Regions from separate parts of the Microbacterium sp. No. 7 genome, predicted to be linked through region 2. Evidence: predicted binding sites of a transcription regulator. Region 2 holds the regulator's gene; the other holds the start of a gene.
What was found. The regulator HspR, encoded in region 2, represses chaperone genes until heat shock. The targets are predictions, from matches to a motif close to AAGTTGAGTCNNNNNGACTCAACTT.

Region 1: a site for HspR is predicted at 5,362-5,386, ahead of AOA12_RS17405 (Hsp20/alpha crystallin family protein). Genes of this name have one in related genera too.

What each region holds. Positions count from the first base shown of each region.
Region 1 covers NZ_CP012697.1:3,738,153-3,744,754, forward strand. Annotated here, with positions in the region: gene AOA12_RS17380 (dicarboxylate/amino acid:cation symporter) at 1-36, shown strand, start outside; gene AOA12_RS17385 (hypothetical protein) at 82-609, opposite strand; gene AOA12_RS17390 (DUF2207 family protein) at 818-2,599, opposite strand; gene AOA12_RS17395 (MarR family winged helix-turn-helix transcriptional regulator) at 2,634-3,080, shown strand; gene AOA12_RS23670 (ABC transporter permease) at 3,116-3,850, opposite strand; partial or broken gene AOA12_RS23675 (ABC transporter ATP-binding protein) at 4,199-4,765, opposite strand; gene AOA12_RS17405 (Hsp20/alpha crystallin family protein) at 4,868-5,323, opposite strand; gene AOA12_RS17410 (hypothetical protein) at 5,542-6,564, shown strand.
Region 2 covers NZ_CP012697.1:485,585-492,186, forward strand. Annotated here, with positions in the region: gene dnaK (molecular chaperone DnaK) at 1-389, shown strand, start outside; gene AOA12_RS02170 (nucleotide exchange factor GrpE) at 392-988, shown strand; gene AOA12_RS02175 (DnaJ C-terminal domain-containing protein) at 1,003-1,989, shown strand; gene AOA12_RS02180 (heat shock protein transcriptional repressor HspR) at 2,019-2,450, shown strand; gene AOA12_RS02185 (DUF2252 domain-containing protein) at 2,782-4,140, opposite strand; gene AOA12_RS02190 (glycosyltransferase) at 4,253-5,437, shown strand; gene AOA12_RS02195 (glycosyltransferase family 4 protein) at 5,437-6,516, shown strand.

The DNA.
Region 1 (6,602 bases), 1.3 Mb from region 2:
AAGGAGCAGTTCGAGAAGGCGGATGCCGCCGACTGACGACCCGCACGCCGTGGCGCGTCCGCCGCGGCGGCGCCGCGCCGGTCAGCGCCGCAGCACCGAGGGGCGCGGCAGGCCCAGGTCCTCGACGAGGTCGCCGAGGGCCCGGTCGAGCTCGGCGCCGGCCTGCGTGACCTTGTTGAGGCCGAAGGCGGCGAGCCGGGCGCTCGGCACCTCGAAGCTCAGCGTCGTCCCCGGCCCGGCCGAGGTGTGCGCCTCGATCCGCAGCGGCGAGTAGAGCATCGTGCCCGGGTCGTGCCGGAAGAGCCGTGCGGCGACGCCGTGGTGCACGATCATCCACGTGACGCTGCGGGCGGCGCTGCCCGCGTGCCGCATGAGGTCGCCGGGATGCGAGGTCCAGACCCGCACGAACCCGCTCGGCGCCTGCCACTGCAGGCCGCGCACGAACCCCGCCCAGTCGTCGCCGCGCAGCTCGGCCAGCGCCTGCTCGTCGGAGAGCGCGGGGACCGCCTGCTCGAACGCCGCGACGAGCGCGTCGAACTGCGCGTTCGACTCGAGGCGCACGCGCCGCGCCACGTGCTCGAAGACCGTCTCGTCCGCGTGGTAGCTCACCGGTCCATCCTCTCGCGGCCCGCGCGATCTCATCACAGAAAGATAACGAAAACCCCTTGCCCTCCGTTACCTGACCGTTATAGAGTGCTTGCACGTTAGTTGTTTTGCTGTGGCAGCTAACGGCATGTGATTGCAGGACACTCTTGGTGCAAGGGACAAGGGCCGGTCGGTAGCCTCTCCGACCGGCCCTTACTTGCGCCCGCCCTGACTACACCCCGCCGCCGCCACCACCACCGCCGCCACCGCCGGCGGAGCCGCCGCCGCTCGACCCGCCCGACGTCGACGACGACGAGGTCGCGGCGGCCGACAGCCCACTCACGCTCGACGCGAACGACGCCGCGTTGAAGGCGCCGGTCCCGGCGTACCAGACGGGGCCCGCGGCACCGACGGCCGTGTACAGCGTCGCGAGCTGCTGCGACCACTCCTTCTCCTGGCCGAACACGACGGCGTACGGCAGCAGCCGCTCGTACAGCACGAGGCGCTGACGCGGGTCGTTCGCGTCGACGCGGGCGCGCTCGGCGCCGCGCGGCGACTGCAGCATGCGGATGCGGTCCTGCTCGGCCCAGCCGATGAACTCCTTGAGCCCGAGCAGGTGGTCGCGCAGCTCCGCGCCCGCCGAGGTGAGCGGGCGTCGCGCGACGAGCATGATCACCGCGAACAGCACGACGACGCCGACGACGATGAGCACGATCGGCAGCGCGGGCGCGGCACCCGCCTCGGCGGCGATCATGCCCGAGACGAACAGCACGAGAAGCGCCGCGGCGGCCGCGACGAGGGGCCACACGTACGTCGAGATCGGCACCTTCACGCGCAGGCCGCGCTCGCGCATCAGCGCGTTCGCGCGCTGCACGATCGACGACGCGGTCGAGGCGACCTTGTCGTTCTGCTTGCCGAGCGTGAACTCCTCGCCCGGCCGCCCCGACGGGAACATCGCGCGCAGCAGCTGCCTGCCGTTGCCGTCGGCGCGCGACGCGTCGACGAGCTGCACCGAGAGCTTCTGCTTGCCGAGCAGCGACCTGCCGTCCTCGACGATGCGGATCGACCCGACGACCGCCTGCTCCAGCACCTCCGCGGGGATCGCCTTCGAGGTGCGGCCGAGCAGGACGGATGCCTCGAGGGCGTCCGTCCCCTTCGGCGGGTCGTACTCGGCGATGATCGTGGGCCTCCCCGGCGCGTCGCGCAGCTTGCGCCGGCGCGTCACCGCGGCGGCGCCGAGGGCACCCAGCGCGCCCACGCCCGCGACGGCCTGCACCCAGCTCGCCGGCTGCGCGAGGTACGAGGTGTCGAACGGCACGAACGCGCCGTCCTCGAAGCCCACCGCCATCGTGAGGGTCTCGTGCGGGCCGAGCTGCTGGGCGACCGCGGTCACCGTGACGCCGCCGTCGGCGGGCGCCTGCGAGATCGAGGTGCACGGCGTCGTGGCATCCTTCCTCCCGGCGTAGCAGGCCTGGCGGCCCGACAGCTGCGCGGCGAGGTCGGCGTCGAGATGCAGGCGCGCGGTGACCGAGCCGAAGTACTGCGGCCAGTCGACGCCGTTGACGTTCCAGTAGAACTCCATGCCGGTGTCGGGGAAGTCCCACGTCACGTTCTGCATCTCGTAGGTGATGACGTAGACCTGCCGCCCGTGCAGATAGTCGTCGGCACGCGAGACGACGTCGAGCGCGCCGTCCTCCTCGCTCGTCTCGATCGGGCGCGCGGCGCCGTTCTCGTCCGTGATCGAGATCACCGACGGCCGCAGGGGCTGCCCGTTGTACTTCAGCGGGAGGAGGCGACGGATGCCGCGGTTCTGGTCGTAGGCGGGGAACACCGCGACGAAGGTCTCGACGACGTGCAGCCGGCTGGTCCCGTCGTCGTCGCGCGTGAGCGTGTAGTCGACCGTGAGCGAGTCGAACGCGAAGTCGTCCACGTCGGCGTGGGCCGGCACGGCGACGCCGAGGATCCAGAGGAGGGATGCCAGGATCCCGATGACGACCGCCCGCAGACTGCGCATGCGCCCAGCCTAAGCGCCGGTTACAGTGGACGCCATGACCAACAGGACCCTCGCGATCTCCGCGTGGGAGTCCCTGTTCCGGGCCCAGCACGACGTGCTGGAGGACATCAGCGGCGACTTCAGCGACGAGACCCTGACGGGCCCCGAGTACGACGTGCTGCTGACCGTGACCCGCGGCGAGGGCGCGACGGCGCGGCTGCGCGACGTGACCGCCAACATGCTGATCAGCCAGCCGACGGTGTCGCGGCTCGTCGACCGGATGGTCGCGCGCGGCCTCATCTCGAAGTGCCCCGACCCCATGGACGGGCGCGGCGCGATGGTGCGCGCGACCGAGCGCGGCAGCGAGCTGTTCCGCCGCGTCTCGACGGCGCACGGCCGCGCGATCGCGGCCCGCATGGCCGTGCTCACCGACGACGAGCTCGCCCAGCTCAAGGCGCTGACGACCAAGCTCCGCGAGGCCGCCGAGCACTGCGAGGCCTGACCGGCGCGGCGTCCTGCGAGGCCCGGCCCGCGGGGCTACGGCGTGCGGCGGCGCAGCGTGAGCGACGCGATCACGAGGGATGCCACGGCGAACGCCGCGACGATCGCGAGCGGCCCGTACAGGTCCCATCCCTCGTCGCCCGCCACGACGGCGGCGACGGCGTCGATCGCGTGGCTCAGCGGCAGCACGTCGCTGAGGGCGGCGAGCGCGTCGGGCATGTCGTGCCGCGGCATGAACAGCCCGCCGAGCAGGATCTGCGGGATCACCAGCACGGGCATGAACTGCACCGCCTGGAACTCCGTGCGCGCGAAGGCGCTCGCGAGCAGCCCGAGGGCGGTGCCGAGGACCGCGTCGACCACGGCGACGAGCCCCAGCTGCCACAGCGGCCCCTCCACCGACAGCCCGCACACGCCCACCGCGAACGCGACGGTCACGACGGCCTGCAGCGCCGCCATCACCCCGAAGGCGAGGGCGTAGCCGAGGATGAGCTCGGCCTTGCCGAGGGGTGTCGTCATGAGCCGCTCGAGCGTGCCCGAACGCCGCTCGCGGAGCGTCGTGATCGACGTCACGAGGAACATCACCACGAACGGGAACAGCGCGAGGATCGGGCCGCCGAGCCGGTCGAACACGCCGGGCTGGTCGACGAACAGCCACGCGAACAGCCCCACGAGCAGGCTGGGCGCCACGAGCATGAGCGCGACCGAGCGGTGGTCGTGTCCGAGCTGGCGCAGCACGCGCCCGGCGGTCGCGAGGGTGCGCGACGCGGTCATGGCGGCGCCTCCCCCGGTGTCGCGGCCGGCGGGAGCCGCGCCGGCCGCGCCGCGCTCCGGCCCCGCGGCGGCGGGCACCGCGGCATCCGGCTCCGCAGCGGCGGGATCCACGGCATCCGGCGCGGCAGCATCGGCCGCCGCAGCGACGGGCTCGGCGGCGACGATCTCGGCAGGGACGGGCTCGGCGGGCGGCCCGGCATCCACGAGCCGCAGGAAGGCGGTGTCGGGGTCGCCGGCGCCCGTCGACTCGAGCAGCCCTCGCGGCGTGGTCTGGGCGAGCACGCGGCCGTCGCGCACGAGCACGATCTCGTCGCAGCGCAGCGCCTCGTCCATGACGTGGCTCGACACGAGCAGCGTCGCGCCGCGCTCGGCGAGCCGCCGGAACAGCGCCCACAGGCTCTCGCGCAGCACGGGGTCGAGGCCGACGGTCGGCTCGTCGAGCACGACGAGCTCGGGACGCCCGAGCATCGCGGCGGCGAGCGACACGCGCCCGCGCTGGCCTCCCGAGAGCGAGCCGACGAGCTGCCCCTCGTGCCCGGTCAGGCCGACGTCGGAGACGACGGCATCGACCTCGCGCGCCGGCGCGCCGAGCAGCCGGGCGAAGTAGGCGAGGTTCTGCGCCACGGTGAGGTCGTCGTAGACCGAGGCGCCCTGCGTGTCGTACGCGACGCGGCGGCGCAGCGGCGGCGACCCCGCTTCCTCGCCCAGCACGGCGACGGCGCCGCCGGCGGTTCTCTGCACGCCGACGATCGCGCGCATGAGCGTGGTCTTGCCGCCGCCGCTCGGCCCGAGCAGGCCCGTGATGCGGCCCGCCGGCAGATCGAGGTCGAGGCCGTCGAACACGAGCCGGCGGCCGCGTCGCACGCGCAGCCCGCGGATGGAGACCGCCGCTGAGGTTGTCGTCACGCGCCGCATTATTCTCCCCGCGGATGCCGGTGTCGATACCCCTCAGACGGCGAACCGCCCCGGTCCGGGCGGACGCGGGGCGGTTCGGGCGGGGCCGGCAGGCCGCGGCGATCAGTGCTCGATCGGCTGCGGGCCGTCGGTGCTCTCGTGGGCGCGGATGGTGGGGGCGCCGCCCTCGGCGACGACCTCGACCTTGCGGGGCTTGGCCTTCTCGCTCACGGGGATCGTCACGGTGAGCACGCCGTTGCTGTAGGTCGCGGCGATGCCGTCGGTGTCGATCCCCTGGCCGAGGTTGAGCTGGCGCAGGAAGCTCGCGGCCTCGCGCTCGCGCGTGATCCACTTCACGCCCTCGCCCTCCGGCAGCGTGCGCTCGGCGCGGATCGTGAGCAGCTGGCCGTCGACGTCGATGTCGACCGAGCCCGGGTCGATGCCGGGAAGGTCGGCGCTCAGCACGTAGTGGTCGCCGTCGCGGTACAGGTCCATCGGCATGCGGCGGGGACCGCGCGGCGCGTCGAGCAGGCTCGAAGCGAAACGGTTCAGCTCACGGAAGGGGTCGTACGTGGCCATGGTCTCTCCTTACGGTCAGGGATTCCTTGTAGGTCTCAAAGTTGAGTCATGTCGGCTCAACTGCATTCAGATTAGCACTCTCACCCCGAGAGTGCCAACGCTTCGCGCACGGCGAACACGCGCCCGACTCCTCGTCCCCAGGCGACGATCTCGCCCGACTGTCCACGGATCGTCCCCGCCGCGCTCCGGCCGGCGCCGCGGCCCGGGACAGTGAGGGGATGCCCGTTCCTCCCGCCCCGCTCCCCTCCGATCTCGGCGACGCCTTCACATGCGCCGCGGCGCTCGACGCCGGCGTCAGCAGACGGCGGCTGCGCGCCCGCGACCTCGGGGCGCCGCACCGCGGCGTGCGCACGCGTCCGGCCGAGGCCGGGCTCCCCGGCATCCGGGAGGCCGACGCCGATCATCGCGACAGGGTGCGCGCGGCGGCGCTGCGGCGGGCGCGCGCGTACGCCGCCGTGATGCGCCCGCACTGCTTCTTCACGGGCCGCTTCGCGCTCGCGCTCCACGGGCTCCCGCTCGAGCGTCTCGACGGCGAGGAGCTCGCGGGCGAGGGCATCGCCGGAGGCGATGCGCCCATCGACGTCGGCGCGCACCTGCCGGCGCGGTCGCCGCGCGCACGGGGCGTCCGCGGCATCCGGACGACGCCCGCGCTCGCGCCCGTGCGCGTGCACGCGGGCCTCCGCATCAGCTCGCCCGCGGCGACCTGGGCGCTCCTGGCCCGCGAGCTCGACGTGCCCGCCCTCGTGCGCCTCGGGGATGCCGTCGTGCACGTGCCCCGCGATGATCGCGGGCGGCGTCAGCCCGGACTCCAGCTCGCCACTCCCGCGCAGCTGCGCCGAGCGGCGGAGGCCCCGCAGCGGCGTCACCGCACGAAGCTGCTCGGGGCGCTGGAGCACATCCGCGTGGGAAGCGCGTCGCCGCTCGAGACCGACTGGCGCCTCGGAGCCGTCGGAGCGGGACTCCCCGCGTTCGAGCTCGACGTCGAGGTGCACGACGCCACGGGTCGGCTGCTCGGCATCGCCGACGCGCTGCACCGCCGGCACCGCACGATCGTCGAGGTCGAGGGCGATCACCACCGCACGAGCCGCGCACAATGGTCCCGCGACATCGAGAAGCACGCCGCCTACGTCGCCGACGGCTGGGAGGTCGTGCGCCTCACCGGCGCCCACATCCGCGGCCACGCCCCGCGCGCCCCCGAGATCCTCCGCGCCGTCCTGCTCCGCCGCGGCTGGCGCCCCTGACCGCCCGCGCGGCCGCGCGGCCCGGCCCGGCCCGGCTC
Region 2 (6,602 bases):
ACCGCATGGTGCGCGAGGCCGAGGAGCACGCCGCCGAGGACAAGAAGCGCCGCGAGGCGCAGGACACGCGCAACCAGGCCGAGACCCTCGCCTACTCCGTCGAGAAGCTGCTCAAGGAGAACGAGGACAAGCTGCCCGAGAACATCAAGACCGAGGTGCAGGCCGACGTCGACGCGCTCAAGACGGCGCTCGCCGGCGACAACGACGACACGGTCAAGGACGCCTTCGACAAGCTGAGCCAGTCGCAGGGCAAGATCGGCGAGGCGCTCTACGCGGCGGGTCAGGCGTCGGCGGATGCCGCTGACGAGCAGCCCGCGGGCGAGCAGCCGGCATCGGATGAGGACGTCGTCGACGCCGAGGTCGTCGAGGACGAGGACGAGAAGAAGTAGTTATGACCGACAAGGACTTCGACGAGAACGAGGTCCCCGGTGGTGAGGGGTCGGAGGCGGCCGCCGATGAGGCGGCCCGCCCCGACCCCGACCTGCAGGAGGACGCCGCAGGCGACGACGAGCTCACGATCGAGGACATCCTCGGCACGGAGCAGACCGACGAGGCCGCCGTCGTGGACGCCGAGAACCCCGACCTGCTGCTCGACCTGAAGCGCGTGCAGGCGGAGTACGCCAACTACCGCCGGCGCACCGAGGAGCAGCGCGAGATCGAGATCGAGCGCGCCAAGGGCTCGGTGGCCTCGGGCCTGCTGCCCGTGCTCGACGACCTCGACCGCGCCGAGAAGCACGGCGACCTCGCGGAGGGCTCGGCCCTGCTGGCGATCGCCGAGAAGCTGCGCGCCGTCGTGGCGCGCCTCGGCGTGGAGCGCTACGGCGCGGCGGGCGAGGTGTTCGACCCGCTGCAGCACGAGGCGATCGTGCAGGTGCCCACCCCCGGTGCCGAGACCCCGACGATCCTCGAGGTCGTCGAGGTGGGGTACCGGCTCGGTGCGATCGAGCTGCGCCCCGCGAAGGTCGTCGTGGCCGTCGCCGCCGAGTAGTCAGAAGGAGACACATGGCCAGCCAGGACTGGTTCGATAGGGACTTCTACAAGGTGCTCGGGGTCGACAAGAACGTCACCGACGCCGAGCTGAAGAAGACCTATCGCAAGCTCGCGCGCAAGTACCACCCCGACTCGACGCAGGGCGACCCCGTCGCCGAGGCGAAGTTCAAGGAGATCAGCGAGGCGTACTCGGTGCTCTCCGACAAGGAGCAGCGCGAGGAGTACGACCAGATCCGTGCGATGGGCGCCGGCGCGCCCCGGTTCACCGCGGGCGGCCAGGGCACGGGCGGCTTCGAGGACGTCTTCAGCCGCTTCACGACGCGCAGCAGCGGCGGGCAGCCCGACTTCGAGGACATCTTCGCGATGTTCGGGCAGCAGCAGGGCGGCGGCTTCGGGTCGGGGCGCTTCGGCCAGCCGACCGGCGGCTTCCGCGGCTACGGCGGCCCGCAGCGCGGCGCCGACGTCACCGCGCGCACGACGATCGACTTCGCGACGGCCGTGAAGGGCGACACGATCACCCTGCAGGGCGCCGAGGGCAAGCCGTTCAAGGTGAAGATCCCCGCGGGGGTCGCCGACGGGCAGAAGATCCGGCTGCGCGGCCGCGGGCGTCCGTCGCCCGACGGCGGCGAGGCCGGCGACGTCGTGGTGACCGTCGCGGTGCGTCCGCACGCGGTGTTCACGCGCGACGGGCTGAACCTGCGCGTGACGGTTCCCGTGACGTTCACCGAGGCGGCGCTCGGCGCGACGATCGAGGTGCCGACGCTGGGCGGCGACCCCGTGAAGCTGCGCGTCGCGCCCGGCACCCCGTCGGGACGCGTGCTGCGGGTCAAGGGCCGGGGCGTGCAGTCGGCCAAGGGCACGGGCGACCTGCTCGCCGAGGTGCAGGTGGTCGTGCCGTCGCACCTGGAGGGCCGTGCGCGCGAGGCGCTGGAGCAGTACCACGCGGTCGAGCCCAAGGAGAACCCGCGCGCCGACCTCATGGCGAAGGCGCGCGAGTAGCGGCGGCGGGAGAGACGGAGGTGAGCCGGATGCCGGACGACATCGACGAGGAGACGCCGATCTTCGCGATCGCGGCGGCGGCGGAGCTCGCCGGGATGCATCCGCAGACCCTCCGTCAGTACGACCGCCTCGGCCTCGTCGTGCCCGCGCGCACGCAGGGCGGGTCGCGACGGTACTCGCTGCGGCACGTCAAGCAGTTGCGCGAGGTCGCCGCGATGTCGGCCGAGGGCGTGAGCCTGCCCGCGATCTCGCGGATCATCGAGCTGGAGAACCACGTGCGCGCGCTGCGTGCGCGCGTCGGCGAGCTCGAGCAGCAGCTGCGCGACGAGATCGACCAGCGGCGCGGTGCGCGCGTGTTCGCCGCGGGCGCCTCGGGCGCCGTCGTCACGCTGCGCCAGGGGACCCGCGTGCGTCGCGCGACCGAGGTCGTGCTGTGGCGCCCCCACCCGCAGGACGACTGACGACACCGCGGCATCCCTCCCTCCCTCTGATCGATACGCCGCCCGCGGCGGAACCGCCTTCCCCTCCTGCTGGTCGAGTGCTCGCGGCGGAGCCGCGAGCGTATCGAGACCCCTCTAACGGTGCGTTACATGGGTTTCGATACGCCGCCTGCGGCGGCTACTCAACCAGCGGGAGTGTGGGTCGGGCGTGTGGGTGCGTCTCATTCCCGCTGGTCGAGTGCTCGCGGCGGAGCCGCGAGCGTATCGAGACCCTTCTCACGGTGCGTTACACGGGTTTCGATACGCCGCCTGCGGCGGCTACTCAACCAGCGGGGTGGGGCACGGCGGCTCCTCAACCAGCGGGGCGATACGCCGCGACGAAGGCGTCGTAGTCGGCGCGGGAGAGGTCGGCGTAGGCGTACGACCAGTCGACGACCGCGGCCGCGGCGCGGCGGCCGCCGCCCAGGTAGCCGACGACCTCGCCGGCGCGCGGCGACTGCGCGTGCGCCCGCGCGAGCACGGCCGCGCACGCGAGCGCGTAGCGGTGGAAGGGGCCGTCGCCGAGCTGTTCGACGTCGATGCCGTACTTCATGTCGCGGAACTGCCGCACGTAGTAGTCGAAGCCGTCGCGCCGCAGGTAGCCGAGGAACGGGTCCGACACGCCCTGCAGGATCCGCTGCAGCGCCACGACCCGGCCGCCCTCGCCGTTCGCGTCGATGTGCTCGAGCAGCGACGGCGGCTGCGGGCATCCGCCGTGCTCGATGAGCACGCTGCATCCCGCCTCCTTGGTCTGCAGCAGCAGCGCCCGGCCGTCGCCGTCCTCGAGCACCGAGATGTAGCAGCGCGTGCCGACGCTGCCGACGCCCACCACGCGCCGTGCCGTGTCGGAGACCGAGTAGTGGCTCAGCACGAGCCGCACGTCCACCCGCGTCGAGGCCATGTAGGCCGCGACGACGTCGTCCACGGCATCCCGCACCCGCTCGTCGGCGTGCACCATCGTGGGCGGCTGCTCGATGAACCGCAGGCGTCCGTCGTCGCCGCGCTCGGTGAGCTTGCGCGCCGCGCGCTCGCCCGTGCGCTTGGCGGCGCCCTTCATCGCCGCCTGCACGACCTCGCGCGAGCCGTCGTCGTGCGGACCGATGCCGCTGTCGGCGTCGAAGTGCGCGAAGTAGCGCTGCAGCGGCGTCGCGGCGTTCGCGGCCTGCATCGCGCGCGCGTAGGTGTGCACCGTCGCGTGCGCGGCCCGGCGGGTCACGGTCTCGTCGCGGCCCGTCGCCTGGCCCGCGATGACGATGCTCGTCACGAGACGCTTCAGGTCCCACTCGAAGGGCGCCCACGCCGACTCGTCGAAGTCGTTCAGGTCGAACACGAGCGTGCGCTGCGGCGAGGCGTAGAAGCCGAAGTTGGCGACGTGCGCGTCACCGCAGGAGGCGACCTGGATGCCGGTGCTCGGCCCGCGCGCGAGATCGGCGGCCATGAGCGCCGCGGTGCCCCGGTAGAAGGCGAACGGGCTCGCCGACATGCGCTCGACGCGCAGCGGCACGAGCTCGGGCAGGCGCGTCGCGTTCTGCGCGTCGAGGATGCCGAGGGGGTCGCGCCCCGACGTCTCGAGCTCGGCCAGGAGCCGGCGCGGCGTCGTCTTGCGCGCCGCCTCTCCCGCCTCTCGCAGCACGGGGGTCGGCGGGGGGACTGTCCAGTCGGCAACGGGCATGCGCCCATATTGGCAGCTTGCCCTCCCGGGCGTCGCCGACGCGCTCGGGTAGACTCGCCCGCGGCGCTGACCGTGCGCCGCCCCCCGCACGCACAGATAGGCCCCGTACCCCGTGACCGACTCCGCGCCGTCTCCCGCTTCGCTGAAGATCGTGATGGCCGCCGACACGTTCAGCCCCGATGTCAACGGCGCTGCGCGCTTCGCGGAGCGCCTGTCCGCCGGGCTCGCGGCCCGCGGCCACGAGGTGCACGTGGTCACGCCGAGCGTCACGCACGGCAACCACGGCGTGTTCACCGAGCTCATCGAGGGGCAGCCGCTCACGGTGCACCGCCTGCCCGGCTGGCGCTGGTACCCGCACGACTGGCTGCGCTTCGTGCTGCCGTGGATGAGCAAGCACTACGCGCGCCGCGTGCTCGACGCCGTGCAGCCCGACGTCGTGCACAGCCAGTCGCACATCGTGATCGGCCGCGGGCTCACGCGCATCGCGCATCGCCGCGGCATCCCCGTCGTCGCGACCAACCACGTGATGGCCGAGAACGTCATCGACTTCACGACCCTGCCGCCGCTGCTCGACAAGGTCGCGATCAAGCTCGCCTGGGACGACGCGAAGCGCACCTTCGACATGTCGCGCGCCGTCACGACGCCCACGCGCCGCGCCGCCGACTTCCTCGAGCAGACGATCGACATCCACGGCGTCATCCCCATCAGCTGCGGCATCGACAAGCGCAACTACGCGCCCGACCTCACCGAGCGGCCGCGCCGCCGCGTGCTGTTCGTCGGGCGTCTCACGACCGAGAAGCACGTCGAGGTGACGCTGCAGGCGGTCGCGAAGCTCGCGTCCGAGCTCGACATCGTGTTCGACATCGTCGGCGGCGGCGACCAGCAGCGCAACCTCGAGCAGTGGGTGGCCCGGCTCGGCCTGCAGGAGCGGGTGTTCTTCCACGGGCGCATCTCGGAGGAGCAGCTGCGCGCGACGTACGCCAAGGCCGACGTGTTCGCGATCGCCTCGATCGCGGAGCTGCAGTCGATCGCGACGATGGAGGCCATGGCATCCGGCCTCCCCGTCGTCGCGGCGGACGCCGTCGCGCTGCCGCACCTCGTGCAGGACGGCGAGAACGGCTACCTCTTCGAGCCCGGCAACGTCGACGAGCTCGCCGACAAGCTGCGGCGCGTGCTCACGGCATCCCCCGAGGAGTACCGGCGGATGCAGCGGGCCTCGCTCGACGGCATCGAGATCCACGACATCGAGCGCACGCTCGACACCTTCGAGAAGCTGTACCGCGGCGAGCCGGTGTGATGCGGCTGCTGTTCGACGCCCGCTACATCCGCACGGACTTCCACGACGGGATCAGCCGCTACTCGGCGGAGCTCGCCGCCGCGGTGCACGCCGAGGCGCCCGCCCGCGGCGTGCAGGTCGTCTTCCTGATCTGCGACGACGCGCAGCGGGCGCTGCTGCCCGCGGGGGCGCGCGTGCTGCGCATCCACCGGCCGACGGCGCTGCGCGAGCCGCTCACGGCGCTGATGCTGAACCGGCACCGGCCCGACGCGGTGTTCTCGCCGATGCAGACGATCGGATCGCTCGGGCGCCGGTTCCGGCTGATCCTCACGCTGCACGACACGATCTACTACCGGCACCGCACGCCGCCGCGCGACCTGCCCTGGCACGTGCGGCTCGGATGGCGGCTGTTCCACCTCTCGTACGCGCCGCAGCGGCTGGTGCTGAACGCCGCCGACACGGTGGCGACCGTGAGCGAGACGAGCGCCCGCGAGTTCGCGCGCGTGCGGCTCACGATGCGGCCGGTCGTCGTGGTGCCGAACGCGCCGCAGCGGCTCGCCGACACCGGGGCCTCCGTGGTCGGCGGCGCCGAGAACCTCGTGTACATGGGCTCGTTCATGCCCTACAAGAACGTCGAGACGCTCGTGCGCGCGATGCGGCTGCTGCCCGGGCGCACGCTGCACCTGCTCTCGCGCATCTCGCGGGAGCGGCGGGCGGAGCTCGAGGCCCTCGCGGACCCGGGGCGTGTCGTGTTCCACGACGGCGTGACGGATGCCGAGTACGCGGCGCTGCTCGCCGACCGCGCCGTGCTCGTGACGACCTCGCTCGACGAGGGATACGGGCTGCCGGTCGCCGAGGCGCTCGCGCTCGGCGTGCCCGCGGTCGTGACCGACATGGAGATCTTCCGCGAGGTCGCGGGCGACGGCGCGCTGTACGTCGACCCGCACGACCCCGCCGCCGTCGCGGACGCCGTGCGTGCGCTGGACGACGACGAGCGCCGCGCCGCCGTGATCGCGGCCGGCACCGCGCACATCGCGCGGTTCACGTGGCCCCGCTCCGCCGGCATCCTGCTCGACGCCGTCGCGTCGCTCGCGCGCTGAGCGCCCGCCCTTCATTTCTCCAACCGCGGCAAAGTGCGGGTCTCAGGTGTCTGAACTCGCACTCTGCCGCGGTCGAAGGGAAGGCC